4 regions of the Serratia marcescens subsp. marcescens ATCC 13880 genome follow, and region 3 is predicted to be linked to each of the others. Evidence: predicted binding sites of a transcription regulator. Region 3 holds the regulator's gene; each other region holds the start of a gene.
What was found. The regulator CRP, encoded in region 3, controls carbon source genes, mostly activating them, when cyclic AMP is high. The targets are predictions, from matches to a motif close to ATGTGANNNNNNTCACAT.
Positions count from the first base shown of each region.

Region 1: J0F90_RS07595 (ABC-F family ATPase) is a predicted target of CRP. The motif match lies at 4,812-4,829, and genes of this name have one in related genera.
Region 2: msrB (peptide-methionine (R)-S-oxide reductase MsrB) is a predicted target of CRP. The motif match lies at 5,769-5,786, and genes of this name have one in related genera.
Region 4: deoC (deoxyribose-phosphate aldolase) is a predicted target of CRP. The motif match lies at 2,458-2,475, and genes of this name have one in related genera.

Region 1 is NZ_CP071238.1:1,585,625-1,593,520, forward strand. Features, by position in the region: gene cynS (cyanase) at 163-633, opposite strand; gene J0F90_RS07570 (carbonic anhydrase) at 654-1,307, opposite strand; gene cynR (transcriptional regulator CynR) at 1,422-2,372, shown strand; gene J0F90_RS07580 (hypothetical protein) at 2,296-2,727, opposite strand; gene J0F90_RS07585 (alpha/beta hydrolase) at 2,819-3,730, shown strand; gene J0F90_RS07590 (hypothetical protein) at 4,029-4,673, opposite strand; gene J0F90_RS07595 (ABC-F family ATPase) at 4,855-6,447, shown strand; gene moeB (molybdopterin-synthase adenylyltransferase MoeB) at 6,499-7,254, opposite strand; gene moeA (molybdopterin molybdotransferase MoeA) at 7,257-7,896, opposite strand, start outside.
Region 2 is NZ_CP071238.1:2,874,611-2,882,506, reverse strand. Features, by position in the region: gene J0F90_RS13750 (YeaH/YhbH family protein) at 1-131, opposite strand, end outside; gene yeaG (protein kinase YeaG) at 264-2,198, opposite strand; gene J0F90_RS13740 (hypothetical protein) at 2,241-2,516, shown strand; gene J0F90_RS13735 (MipA/OmpV family protein) at 2,625-3,389, shown strand; gene J0F90_RS13730 (D-hexose-6-phosphate mutarotase) at 3,484-4,359, opposite strand; gene gapA (glyceraldehyde-3-phosphate dehydrogenase) at 4,566-5,561, opposite strand; gene msrB (peptide-methionine (R)-S-oxide reductase MsrB) at 5,910-6,323, shown strand; gene J0F90_RS13715 (YeaC family protein) at 6,387-6,659, shown strand; gene chiD (chitinase ChiD) at 6,705-7,896, opposite strand, start outside.
Region 3 is NZ_CP071238.1:4,737,353-4,745,248, forward strand. Features, by position in the region: gene tauB (taurine ABC transporter ATP-binding subunit) at 1-733, opposite strand, end outside; gene tauA (taurine ABC transporter substrate-binding protein) at 743-1,738, opposite strand; gene J0F90_RS22720 (PhzF family phenazine biosynthesis protein) at 1,853-2,635, opposite strand; gene J0F90_RS22725 (LysE family translocator) at 2,647-3,249, opposite strand; gene J0F90_RS22730 (hydrolase) at 3,368-4,348, shown strand; gene J0F90_RS22735 (YheU family protein) at 4,345-4,578, shown strand; gene J0F90_RS22740 (phosphoribulokinase) at 4,730-5,599, shown strand; gene J0F90_RS22745 (OsmC family protein) at 5,638-6,045, opposite strand; gene crp (cAMP-activated global transcriptional regulator CRP) at 6,428-7,060, shown strand; gene J0F90_RS22755 (YccS/YhfK family putative transporter) at 7,111-7,896, shown strand, end outside.
Region 4 is NZ_CP071238.1:666,956-674,851, reverse strand. Features, by position in the region: gene deoA (thymidine phosphorylase) at 64-1,389, opposite strand; gene deoC (deoxyribose-phosphate aldolase) at 1,456-2,235, opposite strand; gene J0F90_RS03140 (NupC/NupG family nucleoside CNT transporter) at 2,606-3,883, opposite strand; gene J0F90_RS03135 (TatD family hydrolase) at 4,067-4,849, opposite strand; gene J0F90_RS03130 (patatin-like phospholipase family protein) at 4,846-5,964, opposite strand; gene J0F90_RS03125 (CsbD family protein) at 5,975-6,160, opposite strand; gene J0F90_RS03120 (DUF1328 domain-containing protein) at 6,229-6,390, opposite strand; gene osmY (molecular chaperone OsmY) at 6,552-7,166, opposite strand; gene prfC (peptide chain release factor 3) at 7,683-7,896, opposite strand, start outside.

The sequences.
Region 1 (7,896 bases), 2.0 Mb from region 3:
CTCGCCATACGACAAGGAAGCGACTATCGGGTGGTTACAATCTCCAACATACAGGCCTCGGGCAGTGAAAAACGCCAGGGCGGCGTTTCAGCGCAGTTAATGTAGCCAATGGCCGGTTGGCTGTCAATTTGCCGGCAGCGCGGGCCGCCGGCGCAAGGCCAATCAGAAAGGCTTGGTCGGCAGGTATTTGCCGTCCAGGGTGATCACCGCGCGTTCGCCGCCGTCCGGATCGGCGACCTTCTTGATATCCAGCTTGAAGTTGATGGCGCTGATGATGCCGTCGCCAAACTGCTCGTGCACCAGCGCTTTCAACGTGGAGCCGTAGACCTGCAGCATTTCATAGAAGCGATAAATGGTCGGATCGGTCGGCACGCCGCCGGGAATGCTGCCGCGCAGCGGGATGGTTTGCAGCAGCAGCACCGCCTCTTCGTCCAGCCCCAGCTTGGCCGCCACCGTGCGCGCCGCCGGTTCCGGCAGCGCGTGCTGCCCCAGCAGGGCGGCGGTGACAAACGCCAGGCTGAGGCCGGTGCCCTCGGCCAGCGCTTCGAACGTCAGGTTATGGCGGATCTTGGCGGCCATGATGGTGTCGGTGAGCGCTTCGCGCGGGGCGGCGTTGTGCAGAGAGTGTGTCATGTTAGCTCCTTATTGTCGGCTTAAAAACGGGCGATCGCCGGGGTGGCGGTCACCTCGGGATGGGTAGCGAGCGGCACGAAGCGGCGGGTTTCGCCGTCCAGCGCCTCGATAGCGCCGCTGGCGATGTCATAGACCCAGCCGTGCAGCGCCAGGCGGCTCTGATCCAGCGCCAGGGCGACGGAAGGGTGCGTTTTGATGTTGTTGAGCTGGGCGATGACGTTCTCGCGCACCATCGACGCGACCCGCGCCTCGTCGGAGGCGTGCGGATAAGCCTGATTGACCGCCTTGGCGGAATCGGCGTAACGCAGCCAGCCGGCGACCGTCGGCAGGTGATCCAGGCACTGGCAGGTGGCGATGGCGGTCATCGCGCCGCAGTCGGAGTGGCCGCAGATCACGATATCTTCCACGCCCAGCGCGGCGACGGCGTACTCGACCGAGGCGGTCACCCCGCCGGGTTCGGGGCCGAAAGAAGGCACGATGTTACCGGCGTTGCGGATCACAAACAGATCGCCCGGCTCGCGCTGGGTGACCAGCTCCGGCACCAGGCGGCTGTCGGAACACGAGATAAACAGGGTGCGCGGGTTTTGGCGGGTCGCCAGCCGCTGAAACAGCGCCGTGCGTTCAACAAAGGCTTCGCGCTGGAACTTTAGGAAGCCTTCAATCACCTCTTTCATCCGTTTCTCCATTGGGTGTCGTTATGCGATGGCGGCATGATGAACGCTTCTGGCTATAGGGTCTAAGACCCATTTATAATGTCGGCTATAGGTTTTACTAATAGCTGGGGCGCTATGCTGCTGCGACACATCCGTTATTTTCTGGCCGTTGCCGAACAGGGCAACTTCACCCGCGCCGCCGAAGCGCTGCACGTCTCGCAACCGACGCTCTCCCAACAGATCAAACAGTTGGAGGATACGCTGGGAGCGCCGCTGTTCGATCGCAGCGGCAGAGCCGTGCGCCTGACCGACGCCGGTGAGGCCTGGATGCGCTATGCGCGGCTGGCGCTGCAGGATCTGGACGCCGGCGCGCGGGCGATCCATGACGTGGCGACGCTGGCGCGCGGCCATTTGCGGCTGGCGATGACGCCGACGTTCACCGCCTATCTGGTGGGGCCGGCGATCGATGCGTTCTACCGCCGCTACCCGGGGATTACGCTGAGCATTGAGGAGATGGCGCAAGAGCGGATCGAGGCGCTCCTGGCGCAGGATAGGTTGGATCTGGGGATTGCCTTCGAGATGGCGCAGTCGGCGGAGGTAGAAGCCATGCCGTTGTTCAGCGAGACGCTGGAGCTGATGGTCGGTGCCGATCATCCCCTGGCGGCGCGGCGTCGGCCGCTGACGCTGGCGGAGTGGCAACATCTGCCGCTGGCCTTGCTGAGCGGCGACTTCGCCACGCGGCAGTTTATCGATCGCTACTGCACGCAGCTCGGTTTTCGGCCGCAGGTGGCGGTGGAGGCCAATGCGCTGGGCGCCATCGTCGAGATCGTGCGGCGCGGGCAGCTCGCCACGCTGCTGCCGGCCGCCATTGCGCGCGAGAACCGGCAGTTGAAAAAAGTGGCGTTGGCCAACGCCATGCCGGCTCGGCAGGCGGTGTTGCTGCAGCGTAAAGACGCTTACCGCAGCGCCGCCGCGCAGGCGTTTATCGCCGTCTTGCAGCAACAGGGCGTTACGCCAACGCCCCCCAGCGCTGCGTCATCCCCAGCAGATGCACCAGCCCGAAGCCGAGGCAAATCAGCGAGCTGACGACGATAAAACGCTGGCTGCGGCCGGTATCGCGCAGGGCGAAAGGGCCGGCGACACCGCGCAGCAGATAGATAAAGGTGATGATAAACAGCGCGGGCCGCAGCAGCGGCAGCGGCGCGATCAGGCCCGCGCCGGACAGCGCGTACAGCGCCCAAATAAACAGCACCAGCGCGATACCGGCGGTGACGACGGCCGGGAACTTTTTACCCGCTTCCGCCGCCTTAATGAAGCGATCGCCGGCGCCGCACAGCCGATAGCCGCGCGGCCCGGCGGCGATCACCCAAATATGCAGCAGGGCGGCGATGGCGCTCAGCGCGGCGCCGATCAGCAGTGCGGTGTTATAGAGGTGTGGCATGGTAAGGCTTCCCTGTCAGAAACGTGATTGGCATGAAGCGTAGACCAGAAAAGACGAATTAACCGAACGCAACAGGGAAGAGGAGCAAGTGATGAGAGTGGCGACAGGCATGCTGAGCGTATTGGCGCTGTGGAGCGGGCTGGCGATGGCGCAATCTGCAGCGCTGACGCTGCCGCGGGAGGATGGTTCGAGTATTCATTACTATCTGGACGCTGCGGTGCCCGGGCAATCGTCGGCGGCGCTGTTGGTGATCCTGCAAGGTTCGGATTGCAACAGCGTGCGGCATATCCGCCTGGTCACGCCGATGCGGCAGGTGTTACCCGCCGCAGACCTGCTGACGGTGGAGAAATACGGCATCGACGACACCTTGCCGTACCGCGAAGAGGTGCCGCGGCAGGATTGCCCGGACGCTTTCGTGCAGCATGATACGCCGCAGCGGCGGGTGAGCGATGTCACCCGGGTGTTGCAGGCGGTGATTGCGCGCAACGGCTATCAAAAGGTTGTGGTGCTGGGGGGCAGCGAAGGGGCGGTGATCGCCAGTTTGGTGACGGCCTCCTCGGGCCTGGTTGACGCTACCCTGGCGTTCAGCGGCGGCGGACGCTGGTTTATCGACGACGTGCGCCACAGCGTGGCCGACGCGCCAAAAGAAGAGAAAGCCGGGTTGAACGCATTTTTACAGCAGGTGCTGACAGCGCCGCCGTTCCCCCTGAACGCCAGTGACCATGGCTATGGCTGGTGGCATGGCATGCTGAACATCGATCAGCTTGCCACCCTGCGCAGCATCAAGACGCCGGTGCTGATCGTGCAGGGTGACCAGGATCGCGCCGTTTCGCCGGGGGCGGTCGGGAAAATGATCGCCGAGCTGCGGGCCGACGGCAAAACGAATATCACTTACCTGAATTATCCGGCTTTAGACCATGTGATGCGGCGCGAAAATGGCGAGAGTGAAATGACGCGGGTGGTGGCGGATATGCGCGCGTGGCTGGAGAAGCAGCTGCGCTGAGCGTCGGTATTAGGACAAACTATGTAATAATTGACGCGAGTTTCTTTGGACTGAGTGATCTGCTGCTCAATTGAACACAATGTTATTTAATCAGGGCTTCCGTCGTGTATTTTTTTAACCGCAAACCTGAAAATGAAATACCCTAAGAAAATTCCAGCTATGGAGGTCGCAACCCACAGATACTTAAAACTATCGTCGGAATAAAACATGAACCAGACAATGGCTAACAGCGAGAGGGCTACCACTCCACACCCTATGCCCTGAATAATTCTGGATAAAGCCGCCAGCATAAAGTTCTTCATACGTTAACCTTTGCAAAAAAGTACTGACAAATTTGGTTGAATTTCTTTCGATCTCTTTCCCAAACCGAGACGGCATCCTCGAATGGTCGGACTTTGTTTTCTAACAGAAAGTACAGCAGATCGAGGTTTCCCAGGCGTCTGAGTTGATCATACATCCGTGAGTTTCTTGCCCTCAAGTCGCGTGATGTATAGACAGAGCGCGATATGCTTGCCCCAGCGGTGAGAATTGAGCCAACGGCAACACCGGAGACAAGCCGTGGGATGATTTGTTTAGAGAATATATATCCCATGTTTGCGGTGGCTAACTGATTAAAGGCGAATTTGCCGATGAGTTTGCCTGATGTTCTTATGGTCATGTCCTTAACATCTTCAAACTTGACCTTACTGGCGAAGTTTTCGATGAAGATATGAGCCACTTTCTCGATGCTCGCTTTATTGGCCATGCCTGACTTGATGAGTCTGATAAATCGCTCTTTATCTTGCGAGTTTAACCATCTGTTTTCAGTATCAATATAGTCGTAGCCCAGGTAGTAGAAATCGACCGGTACGCTGATAAAACCTTGTGCAAACCCGCGCACTAAATTGCTGTCAATATTTACGGCATCGGCCATATCGTTGGCTATCTGCTTTGCGCTTTTCATAGAAATCCTTTTCAATATGAAGCGCCGAATCTAGCAGACTTTTTGTACGCAAGCCAATGCCCACCGGCAAACGGCGTGAACCCACCGCTCAAAATGTCACCGAAACTTCCCGCGATCTCTGCACCCCGTTGTGGCATAATGCGCGCCAAATCACATTCCCTATGTATAAAGAGCGAGCGCTGTGTTAAGCACTAACAACATCACCATGCAGTTCGGCAGCAAGCCGTTGTTTGAAAACATCTCTGTTAAATTCGGCGGCGGCAACCGTTACGGCCTGATCGGCGCCAACGGCTGCGGCAAGTCCACCTTTATGAAAATCCTCGGCGGCGATCTGGTGCCGAGCGGCGGCAACGTGTTCCTCGATCCGAACGAGCGCCTGGGTAAACTGCGTCAGGATCAGTTCGCCTTCGAGCAGTACAGCGTGCTGGACACCGTGATCATGGGCCACACCGAACTGTGGGCGGTGAAGGAAGAGCGCGATCGCATCTACGCCATGGCGGAGATGAGCGAAGAAGACGGCTATAAAGTGGCCGACCTGGAAGTGGCCTACGGCGAAATGGACGGTTATACCGCCGAAGCGCGCGCCGGCGAACTGTTGCTCGGCGTGGGCATTCCGGTGGAACAGCACTATGGCCCGATGAGCGAAATCGCGCCGGGCTTCAAGCTGCGCGTGTTGCTGGCGCAGGCGCTGTTCTCCGATCCGGAAATCCTGCTGCTCGACGAACCGACCAACAACCTGGACATCGACACCATTCGTTGGCTGGAGCAGGTGCTGAACGAGCGCAACAGCACCATGATCATCATCTCGCACGACCGTCACTTCCTGAACATGGTCTGCACCCACATGGCGGATCTGGACTACGGCGAGCTGCGCGTCTATCCGGGCAACTACGACGAATACATGACCGCCGCCACCCAGGCGCGTGAGCGTCTGATGGCGGACAACGCCAAGAAGAAAGCGCAGATCAGCGAGCTGCAGTCGTTCGTCAGCCGCTTCAGCGCCAACGCCTCCAAATCCAAGCAGGCCACCTCGCGCGCCCGCCAGATCGACAAGATCCAGCTGGAAGAGGTGAAAGCCTCCAGCCGCCAGAACCCGTTCATCCGTTTCGAGCAGGACAAGAAGCTGTTCCGTAACGCATTGGAAGTGGAAGCGCTCACCAAGGGCTTCGACGAAGGCCCGCTGTTCAACAAGCTGAACCTGATGGTGGAAGTGGGCGAGAAGGTCGCGGTGCTGGGCGCCAACGGCATCGGTAAAACCACCCTGTTGAAAACGCTGGTGGGCGACGCACAGCCGGACAGCGGCACCGTCAAGTGGTCGGAAAACGCCCGTATCGGTTATTACGCACAGGATCACGAATACGAGTTCGACGACACCCTGACCGTGTTCGACTGGATGAGCCAGTGGAAGCAGGAAAAAGACGACGAGCAGGCGGTGCGCAGCGTGCTGGGCCGTTTGCTGTTTAGCCAGGACGACATCAAGAAGCGCGTGAAGGTGCTGTCCGGTGGTGAGAAGGGCCGCATGCTGTTCGGCAAGCTGATGATGCAGCGCCCGAATATTCTGGTGATGGACGAACCGACCAACCACCTGGATATGGAATCCATCGAATCGCTGAACATGGCGCTGGAGATGTACGAAGGCACGCTGATCTTCGTCTCCCACGACCGTGAGTTCGTCAGCTCGCTGGCGACCCGGATTCTGGAAATCACCCCGAACAAGGTGATCGACTTTACCGGCAACTACGAAGACTATCTGCGCAGCCAGGGCATCGTATAACCCTCGCGGCAACGCATCAGGGCGGGAATTATCCCGCCCTTTTTTTATCCGTCATTCCCCGCCGCACACTTCGCAGTGCGGATCCTTCGGCAGCTTCATTTCGCGGAACTGCATGCTCATCGCATCGAACATTAACAACTTGCCGCGCAGCGGCTGACCATAGTCGGCCAGTAGCTTGATGGCTTCCATCGCCTGCAGGGTGCCGATGGTGCCGACCAGCGGCGCCATCACGCCCGCTTCTACGCAGGTGAGGGCGCTGTCGCCGAACAGCCGGCTCAGGCAGCGGTAGCAGGGTTCGCCCGGCTGATAGGTGAACACGCTGAGCTGGCCTTCCATGCGGATCGCCGCGCCGGAAACCAGCGGTTTGCGCTGTGCGTGGCACAGGCGGTTCAGCGCGTCGCGCGCCGCCACGTTGTCGGTGCAGTCCAGCACCAGATCGCTGGCGGCGATCTCTGCCGCGACCGCGTCATCTTCCAGACGGCCGTCGATGGCGTCGATGCGGATATGCGGATTGATGGCGCTCAGTTCCTGCCTGGCGGAGCTGACTTTACTCTGGCCGATGCGATCGTCGCGGTGCAGGATCTGACGCTGCATGTTGGAGAGCGAGACGGTGTCGAAATCCACCAGCACCAGATGGCCGACGCCGGCCGCCGCCAGATATGGCGCGGCGGCGCAGCCCAGCCCGCCCAGCCCGGCGATCAGCACGCGGGCGGCCTTCAGCTTCTCCTGGCCGTCGAAGTCAAAGCCGCGCAGCACGATCTGGCGGTTGTAGCGCAGCGCTTCGGCGTCGGTCAATTCCGGCAACATGTTCAGCTCCTCAGCAGGGCGTTGAACGGCTCGATCTCCACCGTTTCGCCTACCGCCACCGAACCGCGTTCGCGCTCCAGCACAATGAAACAGTTGCCCTGGCTGTAGGAGCTGAAGACGTGCGAGCCCTGGTGGCCGGTAGTGCTGACCTCCAGTTCGCCCGCGGCGTTGCTGCTGAACACCCCGCGCTGGAAATCGAGGCGGCCCGGCGATTTCTTCAGCGGCGTCAGCGCGCGGGCGCGCAGGCGCGGCGGCAGGCGCCAATCGCTGTGGCCGGCCAGCTTCGCCAGCAGCGGTTGCACCAGTTGGTAGAAGGTCAGGGCGGCGGAAACCGGGTTGCCAGGCAGGCCGCAGAACCAGGCGTGGCCCAGTTTGCCGAAGGCGAACGGTTTGCCGGGTTTGATCGCCAGCTTCCAGAAGCTGACCTGGCCCAGTTCATCGAGCATCTGTTTGGTGTAGTCGGCTTCGCCGACCGAGACGCCGCCGCTGCTGATCACTACGTCGGCCTGGCTGTTCGCCTGTGTGAAGGCGTCGCGCAGCGCATCACGATCGTCGCGGATAATGCCGAGATCGAGCACTTCACAGCCCAGCTGCTCCAGCATCAGGCGCACCGCGAAGCGGTTAGTGTCGTAGATTTGGCCC
Region 2 (7,896 bases), 1.9 Mb from region 3:
GTGACCGAACGCTTGTTGATGGCTTCGGCAATCGACTGTTTGATTTGCGACTTGTAACGGCGCAAGAAGCGCTGGCGGTTCACCATGCTCTTGTTTTTGCCGTTCAGCCGCCGGTCAATGAAATAGGCCATACTTCCCCCAAACGACGTTGCCAACTCTTCATGTCCCGGTCGCGACAGCGCAATGTGTTAGCCCCTCCTTGGGCTGCGCTGCAACGTCCATGACTGTGGACATGGCCCTGATAATGCCGCTTACCTGAGGCGTTATGAGGATTTTCTGACCCGCAGATACCATTCACACAACAGGCGCACCTGCTTGCGGGTATAGCCTTTTTCCATCATGCGGTCGACGAAGTCGTCGTGTTTTTTCTGCTCGTCCGTCGACGTTTTGGCGTTAAACGAAATCACCGGCAACAGCTCTTCGGTATTGGAGAACATTTTCTTCTCGATCACGGTGCGCAGCTTCTCGTAGCTGGTCCAGTTCGGATTGCGGCCGTTGTTGTTGGCGCGGGCACGCAGCACGAAGTTCACGATTTCGTTACGGAAATCTTTCGGGTTGCTGATACCGGCCGGTTTTTCAATTTTCTCCAGTTCGGCGTTCAAAGACTCGCGGTCGAACAGCTGACCGGTGTCGGGGTCGCGATACTCCTGATCCTGGATCCAGAAGTCCGCGTAGGTCACGTAACGGTCAAAAATGTTCTGTCCGTATTCCGAGTAGGATTCCAGATAGGCGGTCTGGATCTCTTTGCCGATAAACTCGGCGTATTTCGGAATCAGATAGCCTTTCAGATGTTCGAGGTATTTCTCGGCCAAATCCTGCGGGAACTGTTCGCGCTCGATCTGTTGCTCCAGCACATAGAACAGGTGTACCGGGTTGGCCGCCACCTCGGCGTGATCGAAGTTGAATACCCGCGAGAGGATTTTAAAGGCGAAACGGGTGGAGAGGCCGTTCATGCCTTCGTCAACCCCGGCGTAGTCGCGGTACTCTTGATAGGACTTGGCTTTCGGATCGGTATCCTTGAGGCTTTCGCCGTCATACACGCGCATTTTCGAGTAAATGCTCGAGTTTTCCGGCTCTTTCAGCCGCGACAGCACGCTAAAGCGCGCCAGCGTTTCGAGGGTGCCCGGCGCGCAGGGCGCGTGAGTCAGCTCGCTGTGGTCCAGCAGCTTGTCGTAAATCTTGATCTCTTCCGACACGCGCAGGCAGTAAGGCACCTTGACGATGTACACGCGGTCGAGGAATGCTTCGTTGTTCTTGTTGTTGCGGAAGGTCACCCACTCGGATTCGTTGGAGTGCGCCAGAATAATGCCGCTGAACGGCAGGGCGGAGATGCCTTCGGTGCCGTTGTAGTTGCCTTCCTGGGTTGCGGTCAGCAGCGGATGCAGCACCTTGATCGGCGCTTTGAACATCTCGACGAATTCCATAATCCCCTGGTTGGCGCGGCACAGGGCGCCGGAATAGCCGTAGGCGTCCGGGTCGTTCTGCGCGTGGTTCTCCAGTTTACGGATGTCCACTTTACCGACCAGCGCGGAGATGTCCTGGTTGTTCTCATCGCCCGGCTCGGTTTTGGCGATGGCGATCTGTTCCAGAATGGAAGGGCGCACTTTCACGACTTTAAACTTGGTGATGTCGCCGCCGAACTCATGCAGGCGCTTCGCCGCCCACGGCGACATGATGGTGCCGAGATAGCGACTTGGGATGTTGAACTCTTTTTCCAGGATCGTGGCATCTTCCTGCGGATTAAACAGGCACAGCGGATGGTCGTTGACCGGGCTGCGTTCGCCGTTGGCGCTGAGGGTGTAGATGGGCACGCGCTGCATCAACGCTTTAAGGCGTTCTGCCAGCGAGGACTTGCCGCCGCCCACCGGGCCCAGCAGGTAAAGGATCTGTTTCTTCTCTTCCAGGCCCTGCGCGGCGTGTTTCAGGTAAGAGACGATCTGTTCGATGGCCTCTTCCATGCCGTAGAATTCTTCGAAGGCCGGATAGCGTGCGATCACGCGGTTGGAGAACAGGCGCGACAGGCGTGATTCTAGCGCAGTGTCGACCATCACAGGTTCACCGATAGCCATCAGCAGACGTTCGGCCGCGTTGGCATAGGCACTGCGATCTTGCCGGCAAATGGTAAGAAATTCCTGCAGTGTGAACTCTTCGTCCTTGGCAGCTTCGTAGCGCTGGCGATAGTGGTCAAATATGTTCATGATGCCCGTCCTTTCGTTATTAGCACAGGTTAAAGAGAGCGTGTGATAGTGTTCTGGCTCCCGAAAGATGAGAATACGCCTGAGTACAGCAACCCGTATGCCAACTTGGTGCGCTTATTATCGCGAGTTGCGCTGTATGCCACTGGGCCCAGGATAAATTCACCTTCTGATTTAAGCTTAGTTTGCTTGCCGGAAAATTTCCTGCCGCAGAAAAAGCTTTTTTTAAGTCATATCAATGACTCAGTTATTACCGTGGAAGCCAAATGCCTTGTCTGGCGCGGCCTGCGGGATAAAACGTCATCGTTCCGCCATGATTAATTCATAATTCCGCTATAAGTTATTCGATCTTGGTCGTTTTCCTTTGTAAAGATTAGGCACGCAACTAAATTTTCACATAAACTATCGCGGCTATTAACCCTGTAATTTATGGAAAAAGAACCAGTGAAGATTTCAAAACTCAAAACGCTAGCAATTATCGCTTCCGCAATGGTTTGTGCGCAAAGTGCTCAGGCGGGGACCTGGTCACTCGGTGCTGCCGCGCTGGTTAGTCCGGACGCGTATCGCGGTTATCAGGACCGCGTTTATCCGGTGCCCGTCATCGACTATGAAGGTGACGACTTCTACTTCCGTACTCTGACCGCCGGTTACTACCTGTGGAAAGATCAAGAAAACCAGCTGAGCATCATGGGTTACTACACGCCATGGGGCTACCGTCCGGGCGACAGCGACGACGATCGCATGAAGCGCCTCGACAAGCGTCGCGGCACGCTGATGGCCGGCCTGGCCTATTCGCACAATGCGGAATGGGGCACCCTTCGTACCACTTTCACCGGCGACACGCTGAACAACAGCAACGGGCTGGTGGGCGATGTCGCTTATCTGTACAAGTTTGATCTGGACGCGCTGACGCTGGTCCCGGGCGTGGGCGTGATGTGGAACAGCAAGAACCAGAACAAATATTACTACGGCGTCAGCGCCAATGAATCACGCCGCAGCGGCCTGGACAGCTACACGCCTGGCGATAGCTGGGCCCCGTATCTCGAATTGAGCGCCAATTATCAGATCAACAAAAGCTGGAACGCCTTCTTCGTCGGCCGCTATGTGAAGTTGTCGGATGAAGTGAAAGACAGCCCGATGGTGGATAAATCTTACACCGGTTTGTTGATGACGGGTGTGAGCTACACCTTCTAATCACGCATTGCACGGTTATCGTGCATGGCGTGCATCAAAAAGGGGCGCTGGCGCCCCTTTTGCACATCAGTGGTGCGCTTCCGCGCACGGTTCCTCAGGCCTTCTTACGGCTGCGGAAGGTGACTCCCAAACGGGCGGGTTGCTCGCCGGCAGCGACCAGCGGTTTGCTGACGCGCCCTGTCTCGATGCAGACCATGGTCTTGTAACCGTCGTTCGGCATATCCCCCATGCTGCAGGAGAGTTCCACGCCGGGGTTCCAGGCGATGACGTCGCTCATATGATGGTGGTGAACCTCGATGGTGCGAGCGAGCGCCGGATCGCGGATCTGGCTGAAAGCTTCCGGGCGGGTATAGACGCGGTCGGTTTGGCCGACGAAGGTCACTTCGCCCGTCTGGTGCGCCTCTGCGCCGCCTGCCACCTTGTCGATATAAGGCTCGCCCAGACCCGCCACGCTGACCCGATCGATGTCGCCGACCTGGAAGTAACTGTGCAGCGCCGCCGTGGCTTGATAATCGCCGTGCGATTCCAGCTCGATTTCGCACTCTTCACCCAGCTTGAAGCGAGCAATCAGCGTGAAGGCGTGCGGCCACAGTTTGCGGGTCTGCTCATTGTCTTTCAGCGTGAAGGTCAGGATGACGCCGTTGTCATCTTCATCGTGCGCCGTCAGACTCCAGGGCTGGTTGCGGGCAAAGCCGTGGGAGGGTTGCGCCACCGGGCCGAACCACGGCCAGCAGATCGGCACGCCGCCACGGATGGCCTTGCCTTTGGCGAAAGGCGTATTGTTGCTGAGCCAAATCACCGGCTGCTCCCCGCTAGGTTGCCAGGCCAGCAAATGCGCGCCTTGCAGCGCGACCGCCGCGCGCACTTTCGGGTGCGACACCACAACCACGCCCAACTCATCGAGTTGCCGCTGGCTGATATAAGGAGAAATCTGTTCGGAAACGGGCAGGGTGAAAATTTTCTCGTTCATTTCATGACCTATTGTTTGCCGGAGATACAAAGAAACCTATAGCTTTCGGGTCACGGCCAGGCGGCAAGCACAGGAACCCTCAGGAGCTTACCGAAGTAAGTGGCTGGGGTGAGCGTGTGCAGCCAACAACGCGGTGACTCGAAAGATGACGGGTAAAAAAAGGGCGACAAAAATGTCGCCCTCATTATCAGCTTAACATCATGCCATTACTTGGAGATGTGAGCGATCAGATCCAGAACCTTGTTGGAATAGCCGGTTTCGTTGTCGTACCAGGAAACCAGTTTCACGAAGTTGTCGTTCAGTGCGATACCGGCTTTGGCATCGAACACGGAAGTCAGCACTTCGCCGTTGAAATCGGTGGAAACCACGTCGTCTTCAACATAGCCCAGAACGCCTTTCATAGAGCCTTCAGCGGCGTCTTTGATGGCTTTCTTGATTTCTTCGTAGGTAGCCGGTTTTTCCAGACGCACGGTCAGGTCAACAACGGACACGTTAGGGGTCGGTACGCGGAACGCCATGCCGGTCAGTTTGCCTTTCAGCTCTGGCAGAACCACGCCAACCGCTTTCGCTGCGCCGGTAGAAGAAGGGATGATGTTCTGGGATGCGCCGCGGCCGCCGCGCCAGTCTTTGTGAGACGGGCCATCAACGGTTTTCTGAGTCGCGGTGGTGGCGTGAACGGTGGTCATCAGGCCTTCAACGATACCGAAGTTGTCGTTGATGACTTTAGCCAGTGGCGCCAGGCAGTTGGTGGTGCAAGAGGCGTTGGACACGATGTCCTGGCCGGCATATTTGTCAAAGTTGGCGCCGCGAACGAACATTGGGGTCGCATCTTTGGATGGGCCAGTCAGAACCACTTTTTTAGCGCCGGCGGTGATGTGTTTACGTGCGGTTTCGTCGGTCAGGAAGATACCGGTCGCTTCAGCAACCACATCAACGCCCACTTCGTTCCACTTCAGGTTAGCCGGGTCTTTCTCTGCGGTAACACGGATGGTTTTGCCGTTAACAACCAGGTGGCCGTCTTTAACTTCTACCGTACCGTTGAAACGGCCGTGAGTAGAGTCATACTTCAGCATGTAAGCCATGTACTCTGCGTCCAACAGGTCGTTGATTGCAACGATCTCGATGTCAGAACGCTCTTGAGCAGCACGGAAAACAATGCGACCGATACGGCCAAAACCGTTGATACCTACTTTGATAGTCATATATTCCACCAGCTATTTGTTAGTGAATAAAAGGTTGGTTGTAAAATTACAAAAACCTTACCCAGCGTCAAGCGGAATCGTGTCAATACTTGCGGCAAGTCAAACCGGAGGGGTGGTTTTGCACGCTTATTGCACAGTCCATTTGCGCTCGGCCTCATCCGTTATATGGGGACAAGCCGCCAAGTATAAAGTCAGCATACGCAAGATGTGTGATCGTTATCACATATCATCGTGACGTGGCCTTTATGGGCTACAGTTTAGGCCAAAAACCCCTGCAGCGGTGTTAATTTTTTGTTATTATTAATCATTGTTTTCGTTGACATTATCCACATTCAGAGATAAGCACAAATGGCTAAAGAGACAACCCCCGGTCATCCGGTCACGGAACTGAATGAAATCCAACGTTATGTGACGCAACAGCGTGGCACCGAAGCGCCGTTCAGCGGCAAATTGCTGCACAACAAGCGCGAGGGCGTGTACCATTGCCTGTGCTGTAACCAGCCGCTGTTCTATTCCGAAACCAAATACGATTCAGGCTGCGGCTGGCCGAGCTTTTATGAGCCGGTTTCCGCCGATGCAATCCGTTATCTTGATGATAATTCACATAATATGCATCGTGTTGAAATCCGCTGCGGCCACTGCGACGCGCACCTGGGGCACGTTTTCCCCGATGGCCCGCAGCCGACTGGCGACCGCTACTGCGTCAACTCCGCCTCGCTGAGTTTCACCGATGGCGAAAATGGCGACCAAACGGCCGGTTAAGTGGTAATTTAACCAACAAAATCGATTCAGCTAATTATTCATCCGTAAGCGAGAAAGGCTCTGATGGACGTGAAAGATCTGATTGCGGCGATGACGCCCGAGATATACCAGCGCCTGGTACAGGCGGTTGAGCTGGGCAAATGGCCGGATGGCGTGGCGCTGACGCCGGAGCAGAAAGAAAACAGCCTGCAGGCGGTGATGCTGTGGCAGTCGATGAACAATGTCGATCCGCAGCACATGAGCATCGGCACCGACGGGCAGATCGTGATGAAGAGCAAGCAAGAGCTGAAACAGCAGTTCGTTGCCGAGCCGCTGGTCAAACTCAAACCGCAGTAAAGCTCCTCCCCTAAAGCGGGGCGATGTCGCCATCGCCCCGTCGATTTACCGTTTCTCGCCCTTTATGTCCAGCGATTCCGCCAACTGCTGCGCCAGCCGGTTGTTGTCGTCCGCGCCGTATTCCCAGAACATCGCACCGCCCAATCCCTGGCTTTTGATGTACTCGGCCTTGATGGCCACCGAACGCGGGTTCTCGTAGGAGATAGCGAACAGCGGTTTGCCTTCGGCGGATTGCAGCGTCAGGTATGGCACTTTGGCATCGTCATCCCAGTGCTCGCGGAAACGCTGCTGCGGATCGTTGAGCAATTTGTTGACGATATCGTGGTATTTAAAATAAGTGTCTTTGCTGAGATCCAATCCCAGCGTACGGAACAGGGCGATTTCTCGCGCGCTGAAGTCAGGCCGCGTCACCGGATGCTTGGCGGCATCCGGTTTGTCCCAGTCGATGCCTGCCTCGGTCGCCCGTTTCGGTACCCGGCCGTAGAAACCGATACCCAGGTTCATCTGCGCCGGTTTCAATCCGGCTGCCAGATAATTCTTTACCACGAAATCGGCGCTGTAGCGGTCGGCGGCCGCCACGGTTGGCCAACGCGTTGAATCGTACAGGTTGGCATTGAAGTACTGTGTGCCGTAAGCCATATCGTAGGTCATCAGATTGATGTAGTTGAGGTAAGGGGCAATGCTTTTCACATCGACCCATTCCTGCGGGCTTTTGACGTTGGCCCCGACGGCGATGGTTAACAGCTTGCCTTTACCCAGCGCCTGATGAAGCTCTCTCAGCAGCAGGGTGAAGTTGTCGCGGTCTGCCGGTTGGCTTTCCACCAACCCCCAGGCGCCGTTTACCGGGTATTCCCAGTCCAGATCGATCCCATCCAGCCGGTACTGTGCGATCACCTGCAGCGCGGAGCGAATGAATATCGCCCGGTTTTCCGCGGTGGCGGCGGCGCCGGAGAAACCGCGTGCGCCCCAGCCGCCGACCGACAACAGCACTTTCAGCTCGGGGTTCTGTTTGCGCAGCACCGGCAGACGTTGCAAATCGGCCGTGACTTTCGGCGACAGGTAGATCTGGTGGCGGCGAGAGGGGTCTTTCAGCGCCGCATTGGTTTCGTCTTTCTCGTCGTTGTAGATCAGGCCAAACGAATAGTTGAGATGGGTGATTTGCGTCACGTCCAGCTTGTCGATGTCGCCACCGGGGCCGGCGGTGACATCGCCGCCGCCGTTGAAGTAGCCGACGGAG
Region 3 (7,896 bases):
CCAGCACGTATTCGCGCTGCGCGATAAATTCAGGATCGGACTTGATGGCGCGGCAGGCTTCGCCGTCGGCATAGCGCTGGCCGAAGTTCAGCGACAGCCGCTCCACCACCTGCCCCGGCCCCGGCGACAGCAGCAGCAGCTCGCTGGCGAGGAACACCGCCTCTTCGATATCGTGGGTGATCAGCAGTACCTGCTTGCCGGTATCACGCCAGATGGTCAGCAGCAGCTCCTGCATTTGCTCGCGCGTGAACGCGTCGAGCGCGCCGAATGGCTCATCCAGCAACAGCAGACGCGGATCGGCGGCCAGGGCGCGGGCAATGCCGACGCGTTGGCGCATGCCGCCGGAAAGCTGCCAGATGAAGTGCTGTTCATAGCCCGCCAGCCCCACGCGCTGCAGCATCTGCTCCGCCACCTGGCGGCGCTGCGCCTTGCCGATGCCGGCCAGTTGCAGGCCGAACTCGACGTTGTCCACCACGTTGCGCCACGGCAGTAAGCCCTCATGCTGGAACACCACGCCCCGTTCGGCCCCCGGGCCGTGAACGGGCGTTCCATCCAGCGTGATGCTGCCAGCTGAAGGCTCGATAAACCCGGCGATCAAATTCAGCAGCGTGGTCTTGCCGCAGCCCGATGGGCCGAGCACCACCACCAGTTGCCCGGCGGCGATCTGGAACGACACGTCACGCAGCGCGGGCCGCCCCTGATACTCTGCTGAAAGATGATTGACGTTTAGCATCCTGCTTCCTTACGACTGCGGCGCAGCCTGCACCTGTTTCACAAAACGGTCGGTGACGTAAGCGCTGTAGTCGCTGTCGACCTGCGGGATCTTGCCCTGCTGCTTGAGGAATTCGGCGGTATCGCGGATTGCCTTGTCCACCGGCTGGCCGAGTTGGGCAACCTGATCGGCCACCGGCAGATAACGGTTCCCCTTAACCAGTTCCGGCACCTGCGCTTCCGGTACGCCGCTCAGGCGCGCCAGCGTGCTGAGATGGCTCGGATCTTTCAGCCACTGTTCCGGCGCCGCCAGGTAGGCCTTTTGCGCCTGCAGGGCGCTGGCGGCAAAGGCGGTCACTACGTCGGGATGTTTCTCGGCGAAGTCTTTGCGCACCACCCACACGTCCAGCGTCGGTGAACCCCATTCGCCCACCTGCGCGGAGTCGGTCAGCACCTTGCCCTGTTTGGCCAGTTCGTTGACCACTGGCGCCCAGACATAAGCGCCGTCGATGTCGCCGCGCTGCCAGGCGGCGGCGATGGCCGGCGGCTGCAGATTGAGGATCTTCACCTGTTCAGGCTTGATGCCCCAATGTTTGAGCGAGGCCAGCAGGCTGTAATGGGTGGTGGAAATAAACGGCACCGCAATGCGCTTGCCGATCAGATCCTGCGGGCTTTTGATGTCATTTTTCACCACCAGCGCTTCGGAGCTGCCGAGCTGCGAGGCGATGAGGAACACTTCGATGGGGAGTTTTTGGCTGGCGGCCACCGCCAGCGGGCTGGAGCCGATATTGCCGATCTGCACGTCGCCGGAGGCCAGCGCGCGCAGCACGCTGGAACCGCTGTCGAACTTACGCCAGTCGACGGTCGCGCCGGACTGTTTGGCGAAGCTGTTTTCCGCCTGCGCCACCTTGGCCGGCTCCGCCGACGTCTGGTACGCCACGGTCACGTCCACCGCGTAGGCGCTGGCCGCGCTGAGCGACAACGCCAGCAGCGCCGCGTTACGTAAAGAAAAGAGTTTGCCCGCCATGTTGCGCTCCGTTGATAAAAATCTGTTCAGTTGCTGACAGTTTTATCTGAGCGATGACGGGCGATAAAAGAATAAAAAAGTCTTCTTTATTACCTTAGGTAATATTAAAGCGGATCACAGCGCGATCGTCCCGCGCAAGAACACGTGAGCGTAGCCGCCCAGCAGCGTGCGGTCCCCTTGCAGTTCGCAGAACAGCTCGCCGCCGCGCGCCGAAATCTGCCGGGCGTGCAACCGATGGCGGCCGAGACGCGCCGTCCAGTAAGGCATCAACGTGCAGTGCGCGGAGCCGGTGACCGGATCCTCACCGCCGTCGAGCGTGAAATAGCGCGAAACGAAGTCCACGGTGTCACCGAGCGCGGTGACGATGACCGCACGCCCGGCCAGCGCGATCAACGCGGGAATGTCCGGCCGCAGCGCGCGCACCTGCGCCTCATGTTCAAGCACCACCAGCAGCGCTTTCGCCTGCCACACTTCCTGCGGCTGCACGCCCAACAGCGCCGCGAGGCCTGCCGGTTCGGCGACTTTCTGCGGCGGCCGGGCGGGGAAATCAAGTACCAGCCGCTCCCCGTCCTGCGCATCGCGCTTGACGAGCAGCTCGCCGCCGGCCGAACGGAAGCGAATATCTCGCAGCGCCGGGTTAACCGCGCTGAACATCACATGCGCCGCCGCCAGGGTGCCGTGGCCGCAAAGGTCGACCTCGCGTTCCGGAGTAAACCAGCGGATGGCGGTCATGTCGCCGTCATCCCAGACAAAGCTGGTTTCCGGCAGGCCGATCTCGTTGGCGATCGCCTGCAGCCGCTCCGCCGGCAGCGGCTGCGTCAGCAGACAAACCCCGGCCGGGTTGCCGCGCAACCCTTCGCCGGTAAAGGCGACCACGTGATAATAGTTTTCCGCCATCGTTCCGCTCCTTAATGCCAAATCAGTAATACGCAGGCTGCCGTCAGCAGCCCCATGGAAACGTTGAAGATAACCCAGGCCTTTTTGCTGCGCAGCAGGCGGCCGATCAGGGTGCCGAACGCCAGCCAGATAATGCCGGCGACGATGTTCACCGCCACAATGCCCAGCGCGATCGCCGCTATGGAACCGTTGTACTTATCGCCCGCCAGGCTGAAGCTCGCCACCGCGCCCAGCGCCATCAGCCAGGCTTTCGGGTTGAGGAACTGCAGCAGCCAGCCCTGATACAGCCGCACCGGCTGCGGCGGCGCCACGTCGGTTTCCAGCTTTTCATAGGCGGCGGTGGCGACTTTCCACGCCAGCCACAGCAGGTACAAACTGCCGAGGATTTTCAGGATCAGGTGCAGCGACGGGTAGATCAGGATCAGGCTGCCGACGCCGAACGCCACCAGCAGCAAAATGCTTTGCATGCCGAGCATGATGCCGACCATCAGCCACAGCGATCGCATAAAGCCGAAGTTAGCGCCGGAGGTGGTCAGCAGCAGATTATTGGGGCCAGGCGTGATGGCCGCGACCCACAGGAAGCCCAGCATCGAAAGGAATAAACTCGGTTCCATGGCACGGGTGCTCCTCACCCAAGGCGCTTTTTTGCAGTATCATTGTTAATTCTTGGTATTGAAGCTAACAGTGCGCTAGGGATCTCACAATAGCCGCCCACAACATTTTACTCAGCCTATGCCTAACACCTTTCGCCCTCTGACCGGGGCCAGTAACCCGCACCTGCAAACGCTGTTGCCGCGGCTGGTGCGCCGCCGCGTGTTATTGAAACCGCATTGGCAACGGCTGGAATTGCCCGACGGCGATTTCGTCGATCTCGCCTGGAGCGAGGATCCGGCGCAGGCGCGCGACAAACCGCGCGCGGTGCTGTTCCACGGCCTGGAGGGCAGCTTCTACAGCCCCTACGCGCATGGCCTGCTCAACGCCTGGCGCGATCGCGGCTGGCTGGGCGTGGTGATGCACTTTCGCGGCTGCAGCGGCGTGCCCAACCGCAAACAGCGCATCTATCACTCCGGCGAAACCGAAGACGCGCGCTTCTTTCTGCGCTGGCTGCGCGACCGCTACGGCGAAGTGCCAACCGCGGCGGTAGGCGTTTCGCTCGGCGGCAACATGCTGGCCTGCTATCTGGCGCAGCAAGGCGCCGACAGCCTGCTGCAGGCGGCGGTGGTGGTCTCGGCGCCGCTGATGCTGGAACCCTGCGCCTACCGCATGGAGCAAGGCTTCTCCCGCGTTTATCAGCGCTACCTGCTGGGGCAGCTGAAACAAAACGCCACCCGCAAGCTGTTGCACTATCCGGACACCCTGCCGCTCAAGCTATCACAGCTGAACGGTTTGCGGCGCATCCGCGAGTTCGACGATGCCATCACCTCGCGCATTCACGGCTTCAGCGACGCCACCGACTATTATCGCCGCTGCAGCGCCCTGCCGCTGTTGCCGTCCATCCAGACGCCGCTGCTGATCATCCATGCGCAGGACGACCCTTTCATGACCCCTGAGGTGATCCCCGACGTCGCCGGCCTGCCGCGCAATATCGAATATCAGCTGACTGAGTTCGGCGGCCACGTCGGCTTCGTCGGCGGCACGCTGAAAAAACCGCACATGTGGCTGGAGCATCGCATTCCGGCCTGGCTTTCCCCTTATCTGGACATTCCGACGTGATTATTCCCTGGCAAGAACTGGCAACCGACACCCTGAACAGCCTGATCGAATCCTTTGTGCTGCGCGAAGGCACCGATTACGGTGAGCACGAACGATCGCTGGAGCAGAAGGTGGAGGACGTGCGCCGCCAGCTGAAAAACGGCGAAGTGGTGCTGGTGTGGTCGGAACTGCACGAGAGCGTCAACATCATGCCGCGCGGCCAGTTCCGCGCCGGGCAGGAAGAAATTTAGTGGCGCCCGGTTCTATGACTGACGGAAAAAATCAGGTAACAATGGGACATTGCAAACCAGCGCGCGCCATTTTTTCCTGACATAGAGAGCGTCAACAAGAGCCACAATAATCCCCTGACGCCGGCGCATTCAACACGGAGTGACAACCACCATGTCTGCCAAACATCCCGTTATCGCGGTGACCGGTTCCAGCGGCGCCGGCACCACCACCACCAGCGTGGCGTTCCGCAAAATCTTCCAGCAGCTCAACATTCGCGCCGCCGAGCTGGAGGGCGACAGCTTCCACCGCTATACCCGGCCGGAAATGGACGCGGCGATCCGCAAGGCGCGCGATCTGGGCAGACACATCAGCTATTTCGGCCCCGAGGCCAACGACTTCGGCCTGCTGCAGCAGAGCTTTATCGAGTACGGCAAAAACGGCACCGGCCGTTCGCGCAAGTACCTGCACACCTACGACGAAGCGGTGCCCTACAATCAGGTGCCGGGCACCTTCACCCCGTGGGAGCCGCTGCCGGCGCCGACCGACGTGCTGTTCTACGAGGGGCTGCACGGCGGCGTGGTCACCGAGCACCATGACGTGGCCAAACACGTCGATCTGCTGGTCGGCGTGGTGCCGATCGTCAACCTGGAGTGGATCCAGAAGCTGATCCGCGATACCGGCGAACGCGGCCACTCCCGCGAAGCGGTGATGGATTCGGTGGTGCGCTCGATGGAAGACTACATCAACTACATTACGCCGCAATTCTCGCGCACCCACATCAACTTCCAGCGCGTGCCGACGGTGGACACCTCCAACCCGTTCGCCGCCAAGGCCATTCCCTCACTGGATGAAAGCTTCGTGGTGATCCACTTCCGCGGCCTGGACCAGATCGACTTCCCCTACTTGCTGGCGATGCTGCAGGGCTCGTTTATCTCGCACATCAATACGTTAGTGGTGCCGGGCGGCAAAATGGGGCTGGCGATGGAGCTGATCATGGCGCCGCTGGTGCAGCGGCTGCTGGAAGGCAAGAAAATCGAATAAGCGCGTTGAGCGCGGCGCCGAGCCGCGCTCCGTCTCGATTACGCCGGCTGGCGGATCTCGAAGCTGTGGGTCACCGTGGCGGCCTTGTTGAGCATCAGCGCCACCGAGCAGTACTTCTCCGCCGACAGGTTCACCGCTCGCTCGACGATTTTGTCGGTCAGATCCTGGCCGGTAACGATGAAGTGCAGGTTGATATGGGTGAACAAGCGCGGGGCTTCTTCGCGGCGCTCGGAGGTCAGCTTCACCTCGCAGTCGCGCACGTCGTTGCGCCCTTTTTGCAGGATGGAGACCACGTCGATCGCGCTGCAGCCGCCCACCGACATCAGCACCATCTCCATCGGGCTGGGCGCTTTATCACCGGCGTTGCCGTCCATCAGCACCTGATGGCCGGAGGCCGATTCACCCAAAAACGTTAACCCTTCCACCCATTTAACTCTTGCCTGCATTCTGGTCACTCCGGTTGATTTCTTAAAATCAGAGTACGCTTTCGCATAGAAACAGGCAACGTAACCTGATGCTAATCATGCTGAAGCGAGACAACACGAGACACCCGCCTTACTCTGTGCTACAAACAGAGCCGCAATAAATCTTTCCGGGACACTGTATTTCAGGGAAACGCCCAGAGAAAGGCTCCTTTACCGGTATGTTAACAGAATGTAGCTTGCAGCGCTTACGGCAAGTTAATATGCTAGAGCGACAGCGTATTTTTATGACACGCCTCAAAACTTGCCGGTAGCCCTCGCTCATGACTGCGGCTACAGGCGGGTTTTACAGGGAACTCTGACCCCTGTGACACAAGGCAGCGATAACAACAGAGGATAACAGCGAATGGTTCTCGGCAAACCGCAAACAGACCCTACTCTCGAATGGTTCCTGTCTCATTGCCATATCCACAAATATCCATCGAAGAGTACGCTGATTCACCAAGGTGAAAAGGCCGAAACGCTTTACTACATCGTGAAAGGCTCCGTCGCGGTGCTGATCAAGGATGAAGAAGGTAAAGAGATGATCCTGTCCTACCTCAACCAGGGGGATTTCATCGGCGAGCTCGGATTGTTCGAAGAAGGCCAGGAGCGCAGCGCCTGGGTTCGCGCGAAAACCGCCTGTGAAGTGGCCGAAATTTCCTACAAGAAATTCCGCCAACTGATCCAGGTGAACCCGGACATCCTGATGCGTCTGTCCGCCCAAATGGCGAGCCGCCTGCAGGTCACCTCCGAAAAAGTGGGCAACCTCGCCTTCCTGGACGTGACCGGCCGCATCGCGCAAACCCTGCTGAATCTGGCGAAGCAACCCGACGCCATGACTCACCCGGACGGCATGCAGATCAAGATCACCCGTCAGGAGATCGGCCAGATCGTCGGCTGCTCGCGTGAAACCGTTGGCCGTATTCTGAAAATGCTGGAAGATCAAAACCTGATTTCCGCCCACGGCAAAACCATTGTCGTCTACGGCACCCGTTAATCTCCGAAGAAACGGCGCAATCTGCGCCGTTTTTTTATCTGCTCTCTGCCATGTGGCGCCGCCTGATCTACCACCCGGAAATCAACTACGCACTGCGACAAACGCTGGTGTTGTGCCTGCCGGTGCTGTTCGGCCTGCTGATAGGCCAGCTGCAGCTCGGCCTGATGTTCTCTCTGGTGCCCGCCTGCTGCAATATCGCCGGTCTGGACACGCCGCATAAGCGCTTCTTTAAACGGCTGATCGTCGGCGGCTCGCTGTTCGCCTTCAGCAGCGTGCTGTTGCAACAGGCGCTGCTGTGGCACGTACCGCTGCCGGCGCTGATGCTGGGCCTGGCGCTGCTGCTCGGCGTCACCGGTGAAATCAGCCCGCTGCACGCCCGGCTATTGCCGGCGGCGCTGGTGGCCGCCATTTTCGCTCTCAGCACGGCCGGCACGGTGCCTCTCTGGCAGGCGCCGCTGCTGTACGCGATCGGCACCGTCTGGTACGGCTTATTCACCTGGTTCTGGTTCAAGCTGTGGAAAGAGCAGCCGATGCGCGAGACGCTGAGCCAGCTCTACCTGGAGCTGGCGGACTATTTCGAAGCCAAATACTCACTTCTGACCCAGCACACCGATCCGCAAACCGCGCTGCCGCCGCTGCTGGTGCGCCAGCAAAAGGTGATGGATCTGATCAGCCTTTTGTACCAACAGCTCAATTTCCTGCCGCACGCCAACAACCTCGAACAAAAGCGCCTGCAGCGCGCCTTTCAGGTGGCGATGGATCTGCAGGAGCACATCACCGTCAGCCTGCATTTGCCGGAGGAAGTGCAAAAACTGGTGGAGCAGAGCCAGGCCGAA
Region 4 (7,896 bases), 1.0 Mb from region 3:
CAAGTAAGTGACTGGGGTGCACGCGTGCAGCCAACAACGCTACGGCTTGAAAGACGAGGGTCATCACGCTTGAGTGATGCGCTTATACACCACCGGCGTCGCCTCCGGCACCTTGTCGCTCAGCGTCATTGCGCTGCGCACCGCATCGGCCGCCAGTTGCCAGCTCTCTTCATCGTTGGCGTGGATCATCGCCAGCGGTTGCTGGGTATCCACCTTATCGCCCAGACGCGCTACCTCGGTCAGGCCAACGCTGTAATCGATGGCGTCGCTCGCCCGGCGGCGGCCGCCGCCCAGCGACACCACCGCCATACCCAGCGCGCGGGTATCCATGGCGCTGATGATACCCGGCTTTTCAGCATACACCGGCTTGCTCAGCGTTGCCGCCGGCAGATAGCTATCATAACGTTCGACGAAGTCTATCGGCCCTTGCTGCGCCGCCACCATGCGGCCAAACACCTCAGCCGCTTTGCCGTTGTCCAGCACCGCCTGCAGCTTGGCGCGCGCATCGGCCTCGTCTTGCGCCAGGCCGCCGGACAGCAGCATCTCCACGCACAGCGCCAGCGTCACTTCCAGCAGGCGCGGGTTGCGGTATTCGCCGGTCAGGAAGCGCACCGCTTCGCGCACTTCCACCGCGTTGCCGGCGCTGGAAGCCAGCACCTGGTTCATGTCGGTCAGCAGCGCGGTGGTCTTGCAGCCCGCGCCGTTGGCCACGCCGACGATCGCCTGCGCCAAATCTTGCGACAGGGCATAGGTCGGCATAAAGGCGCCCGAGCCAACCTTCACGTCCATCACCAGCGCATCCAGCCCTTCCGCCAGTTTCTTGGCCAGAATGGAGGCGGTGATCAGCGGGATCGAATCCACGGTGGCGGTGATGTCGCGGGTGGCGTAAAAACGCTTGTCCGCCGGCGCCAGCGAGCTGGTCTGGCCGATGATCGCCACGCCGACGTCCTGAATGATTTTGCGGAAGGCGTTATCGTCCGGGAAAATATTGAAGCCCGGAATGGCTTCCAGTTTGTCCAGCGTGCCGCCGGTATGCCCCAGGCCGCGGCCGGAGATCATCGGCACATAGCCGCCGCAGGCCGCCACCATCGGGCCGAGCATCAGCGAGGTCACGTCGCCCACGCCGCCGGTCGAATGCTTGTCGACGATCGGGCCATTCAGCGCCAAACTCTTCCAGTCCAGCACGGTGCCAGAATCGCGCATCGCCATGGTGAGCGCCACGCGCTCCGGCATGCTCATGTCATGGAAATAAATGGTCATCGCCAGCGCGGCGATCTGCCCTTCCGACACTACGTTGTCGCGAATGCCGTTGATGAAAAAGCGGATTTCCGCTTCGCTTAACGGCTGGCCGTCGCGTTTCTTACGAATAATTTCTTGAGCCAGGAACAAGGCATCCCCCTGTGTCGCCGAGAGTCGGTGCAGACGGGCGCGCCTGGCGCCCGCCAACGAAATCGATCAGTAGCCGCCGCCGGCGGTCTGGGTCTGGTGGCCCAGCGCGGTCAGCAAGCTGGCCAGCAGGCTGGAAGCGCCAAAGCGGAAATGCCGCGCATCGGCCCACCCTTCGCCCAGAATACGATCGGCAAGTTGCAGATAATGCAGCGCGTCTTCCGCGGTGCGCACGCCGCCGGCCGGCTTGAAGCCCACCGTCTTCGCCACGCCCATATCGCGGATCACCGACATCATCAGCTCGGCGCTCTCCAGGGTGGCGTTGACCGGCACCTTGCCGGTGGAGGTCTTGATAAAGTCCGCCCCGGCCTTGATGGCGATCTCGGACGCCTTGCGGATCAAATCGGCCTGTTTCAGCTCACCGGTTTCGATGATCACTTTCAGCAGCACGTTGGCCGCCTGGCAAGCCTGCTTGCACTGTTTCACCAGCTCGAAGCCGACCTGTTCGTTGCCGGCGATCAGCGCGCGGTATGGGAACACCACGTCCACTTCATCCGCGCCATAGGCGATCGCCGCGCGGGTTTCCGCCAGCGCGATGTCGATATCGTCATTGCCATGCGGGAAGTTGGTCACGGTGGCGATGCGGATGTCCGGCGTGCCTTGCTCGCGCAGCGCCTTACGCGCCACCGGGATAAAACGCGGGTAGATGCAGATGGCCGCCGTGTGGCCGGCCGGGCTGTTGGCCTGACGACAGAGCGCGATCACTTTCTCGTCGGTGTCATCATCATTCAGCGTGGTTAAATCCATCAAGTTCAGCGCACGTTGCGCTGCTGCGGTTAATTCGGTCATAAAACTCTCCAACTGAGTACCTGGGTGTTGGCGAGCGGACTTGGTTCCATGAAGATAGCGCTGGGGAACGGCGTTCCCGCGGCGGCAACTGAGATCCTTCTCACCGCACATGGCCACCCGCCTTGCGGCCGGCCAGTAATAGCTATTTGAACACGAATGCCGAAGGCGATTCGCGTTCATCGTCACACTATATGAAATAGCACTGTAACAGACCGGAATTATATGTGAAGAACATCACAAAATAACGCGATATCGTTCACAAATTCGCTAAAGAAGCGGCTGAAGATCGCGGATGCGGCAAGCACCCGCGTTGCTTAGAGTATAGGCGGAGTCCCGCGATCGGTCGCGCCGTCGCGGGCTCCGTGATGGCTTACAGCGCCAGGAAGAAGCCGGCGATGGTGGCACTCATCAAGTTGGACAGCGTGCCCGCCGCCACGGCCTTCAGACCGAAGCGCGCGATGTCGTGGCGACGGTTGGGCGCCATGCTGCCCAGACCGCCCAGCAGGATCGCCACCGAGGAGAGGTTGGCGAAGCCGCACAACGCGAAGGAGATGATCGCCTTGGTGTGCGTCGACAGCACCTGCAGGCCTTCCGCCGCCACCACGTCGTCCGGGCGCAGATAGGCGCCGAAGTTCATGTAGGCGACGAACTCGTTGACGATGATCTTCTGCCCGATGAACGAACCGGCGGTCATCGCTTCGCTCCACGGCACGCCGATCAGGAAGGCGATCGGTGAGAACACCCAGCCGAGGATCAGCTCAAGCGACAGCTGCGGATAGTCGAACCAGCCGCCGATACCGCCGAGAATGCCGTTAAGCAAGGCGATCAGCGCGATAAACGCCAGCAGCATCGCACCGACGTTCAGCGCCAGCTGCATGCCGGAAGCCGCGCCGGAAGCCGCCGCATCGATCACGTTGGCCGGACGATCCTCTTCGGCGATCAGCTTCATCGCATCGTCTTTATCGTGGGTCTGCTCGGTTTCCGGCACCATCAGCTTGGCGAACAGCAGCCCGCCCGGCGCGGCCATGAAGGATGCGGCGATCAGGTATTCCAGCGGCACGCCCATCTGCGCGTACCCCGCCAACACCGAACCGGCTACCGAAGCCAGGCCGCCGCACATCACGGCGAACAGTTCTGACTGGCTCATGGTGGCGATATAGGGGCGCACCACCAGCGGCGCTTCGGTCTGGCCGACGAAAATGTTGGCGGTCGCCGACAGCGATTCGGTGCGCGAGGTGCCCAGCAGCTTGTGCAGGCCGCCGCCCAGCACGCGGATCACCAACTGCATGATGCCGAGGTAGTACAGCACCGCAATCAGCGAGGAGAAGAACACGATCACCGGCAGGACGCGCAGCGCGAACACGAAGCCGCCGCCGCCGAACACCTCGAACATCTTGTCGGACACCAGCCCGCCGAAAATGAACGAAATGCCCTGATTGCCGTAGGCGATAACGTTTGCCACGCCGTTAGACATACTGCCGAGGATGCTGCGGCCCAGCGGCACGTACAGCACCAGCGCGCCGATGCCGACCTGAATGATGAACGCCCACACGACGGTGCGCAATTTGATGGCCCGACGGTTGCTGGAGAGCAGCACCGCAATGGCGATCAGCACCGCCATACCGACCAGACTCATGATGAGTTGCATGCAAAGTTTCCCTGTTGCAAAAAATAAAATACATCCCTGCTCATGAAGAGAGGTCTGCTATTGGAGAGTTTCGGGGGGATTATACTGAGCGAGGTCACCCTCGCACCGATTTATGTCACAAATGTATACAACGAGACGCAAATGAAAATCTTATAACGTGACGCAGGTCACGTTATAAGCTCGTCAATCCGGCATGGCAAACAGTGACTGGGTATTGCGTTGCAGGTGAGCGGCGATCTCGTCGGCCGGTTCCGGCCGCAGCTCGCACAGCGTGTGAAACACCTCGGCGGCGCGCTCGGGGCGATTCGGCTGCCCCTGATAGCCGGCCAGCGGCATGTCCGGCGCATCCGTCTCCAGCAGCAGCGCCTCAAGCGGCAGCTGCGCCATCACGCCGCGCGTTTTCTGCGCCCGCTCATAGGTGATGGTGCCGCCCACGCCGATGTAATAGCCGAGGCGGATAAACGCCTGCGCCTGCGACAGGCTGCCGGCGAAGCCGTGCACCACGCCGCGGCGCGGCAGTTGCATGCGCCGCAGCGCCGCGGTCAGCTGATCGTGGGTGCGGCGCGAGTGCAGGATCACCGGCAGGTCATGCTGTTTCGCCAGCCTCAGTTGGGCCAGCAGCACGCTTTGCTGGCGCTCGAACTGCGGGTTGTCCATATACAGATCGAGCCCAATCTCCCCCACCGCCACCAGCTTGCGCGGCCGTTCGGCCAACAGCGCCGCCAACTGTTCCAGCTGCGGCTCATGATGCTGCGCGATATACAGCGGGTGCAGCCCCAGCGCGGCGAACAGCGGCGCGTGATCCTGCGCCAGCCGCAGCACCCGCGCAAAGCGATCGGCAGTGACCGTCGGGACGATGATGCGCTGCACGCCAGCGCTTGCCGCCCGCGTCAGGCTTTCGGCCTCGTGTCCGGTAAAGGGTGGGAAATCGAAATGGCAGTGGGTGTCGGTAAAGGCGTAGCTCACAGCGCGCCCCCTTCACCCGGCGGCAGATCGCCCGGCAGAATGAGTTTCGGCGCCGCCACCGCAGCCTCCGGCTGCGCCGCGAGATCGGGCGACATGGCGATGTCGGTCACGATCGGCGAAGGCATTCTGACATTCTCGGGCTGGATCAGGCGGCGCGACAACGATTTTCGCACCTTGATGCCGTCCGGTTCCTGCTGCGCCATCCACTGGCCGACGGTGGCCAGGAAGTAGCGGCCGCAGCGGCGCCCCAGGTGATAATCCTGATTGAGCGCCCCCAGTCGGCTGCCCAGCGCATTGCTGGCCAGCGGCTTAGGCGGGAAGATCTCGAAGATGCGCAGCTTGCCCGGCGGCTTCTCGATAAAGCGCTGGATGCGGTGATAGCTTTGCTCATGATGCTGCAGGATGCGCACCATCTGCTGCAGGCTGCTGTCGCTCAGCCAATGCTCCATACGCTTCATCCACTGCGGGGTGTAGTACATTTGCGAAGGCACGGTGCGGATCACCACGATGGTGTCGGCGCCGCGGCGATAGGCCTCTTCCACCGGAATCGCATCGCTGATGCCGCCGTCCTGATAGCTGACGCCGTCCAACTCCACGCCCTGACGGTAGAAGCCGGGAATGGCGCTGGACGCCTTGATGGCCGGCAGCCAGCGTTCGCGCTGCGCCGGCAGATAGGCCGGTTCGAAATCGTCGCTGCGGCAGGCGCACAGCAGGAATTCGCGCCCGTCGGTAAAGTGCTGTTCCGCCACGTCCATCGCCAGCGGCATCTGCGCCGCCGCCGTATCAACCAGCCAATCGAGATCGATCAGATGCCCGCCGCGCACGAAGCGCAGCGGATTGAAGAACTGTGCCGAAGTGGTGTAACGGGTGATCACCCGGCGCGCGTAGCCCATCTGCCCGCAGATATAGGCAGACAGATTCTGAGCGCCGGCCGATGTGCCGATCAGCAGATCGAAAGGGTTAAAGCCCGCGCGCTGAAACTCGTCCAGCACGCCGGCGGTGAAAATGCCGCGCTGGCCGCCGCCTTCGCAGACCAGCGCCATCTTGCCTGGCCGAAAGGGTTTAGACGCCAGCGGTTCTATATTGCCGAGCGTGATGGGTATTCTGTATCCCAACTTGGCATCCTCAGTGAGACGTTTTCTCCGAGGATACCGCGTCTCGCTCTCTTCCGTAATCCTCTTGCAGTACACCGGCGAGGAAATCGTTGCTGCCGGCCAGCCAGGCGCAATCGCTGCCGGACCATTCGGCCCACGCCTGCCATACCTGGCCTTTCAGCTGTTTCCAGCGCCCAACGATGATGTCGCTGTTCATGGCCGGCCCTCCCCGAGGTGAGAAAAGGAATTAAGCTTTGTTACAGTTTACGGGAAAATGCCGACCGGCTAAGGGCGCCGACGGCCGGTGAACAGGCTGACCAGGAACAGGATGATGCCGACAACGAACACCACCTTGGCGGCCCAGGCGGCGGTGCCCGCCAGCGAACCGAATCCCAGTGCCGCAGCGATAAGCGCGATGACTAAAAAGATAATGCCCCAACGAAACATAAGCTTCTCCTTACCATTGTGAAAAAATTCGCTGCTGTCTGCCGCCCCGACAACGGGACGTCGACGGCAAATCAGTTTCTTTTTTTGGTGGTACATGTCGGGCCGCCTTCACGGCCCGACAGATGCGGCTTGTTGTTACTTGTTACGGGCGCCTGGCGGGATTACGGCTTGACCACCAGGTCGTTTTTCACGCTTTTCACGCCGTCGATGGCCTTGGCGATGCTTTCGGCACGCTCAGACTGCGCCTGCGTTTTCACCTCACCGGAAAGCTGCACCACGCCATCGGTGGTTTCCACTTTCACATTGCGCGACGGCACGATGTCATCGGCCAGCAGCTTGGCTTTCAGCTCGCTGGTGGTGGCGGTGTCGCCGGCATACGATTTGATCGACTGGTTGGCTTCGTCCTTCACATGCAGCTTGTCGCTGACGGTCTTGACGCCTTCCACCTTACCGGCAACCGCGACCGCATGTTCCGCCTGCGCCTGGCTGCCGACAAACCCGCTCAGGATCACGGCGCCTTTTTCGGTTTTCACCGAAATGTCAGCGCTTTTGATGGTCTTATCTTCCACCAACGCACTTTTAACTTTAGCCGTTATCGCGCTGTCATCCATGTAACCGTCAACTTTTTTCATGGAGCTATCGATTTTGGCACCGGCACTATCCGCGGCGTTAGACGCCTTGTTTAACAGGCTGTCTTCGGCCAGTGCAGTGCCGCTCACCAAAGCAGAACCCAAAACAACAGCCATCAGCGAGTGTGCAAATTTGGTCTTTTTCATCGATCTCTTCCTTTTGTTGGGGGCCCGCAGCGCCAAAGCGCCGGAACCCTTCAGCCGCCTTCACGCGGCCTCTCGGTAAATACTTCATCATCGCTATACGATTAAGCGTTCACGACAGGAGTATTGCAACGGCCGTGCCAATCCAATAAATACCTTATTTATCAAAGAGAAAAATTCTTCAGTTGGATTTTTAATCAACAAACTGTCGTCTATTGACGACAGACTAAGCCACACAAAACTGAAATATGCCTATCTCATTGATATTTAAAGATACTGACTGTCTCCTATCGGCAACACATCAGAATAACTCACCAAACAAGCAACGTATTGCAGTGATTTACTCTCAAGCAATGTGCGAACATCCTGTTAAAGATAGACCATCAGACGGAAAATGCAGGCCGAACGAACGCCGCCTGGCGACATCTGTTCGCAGGGTAAAATATGAGTAAGGTTTATTAATTAGCGCAGTTAGGGTGGGAGGAGCGTGCAGGGCGCACCGGGCGCCCTGCCGATTGATCAGTGTTCGCGGGTTTTGCGGAAGGTCACGTCAGGATAACGTTCCTGCGTCAGGTTGAGGTTCACCATGGTCGGCGCGATGTAGGACAGGTTGTCCCCACCGTCCAGCGCCAGGTTGATCTCGTTCTTGCGCTTGAACTCTTCGAACTTCTTCACGTCGTCGCACTCAACCCAGCGCGCCGTCGACACGTTGACCGACTCATACAGCGCTTCC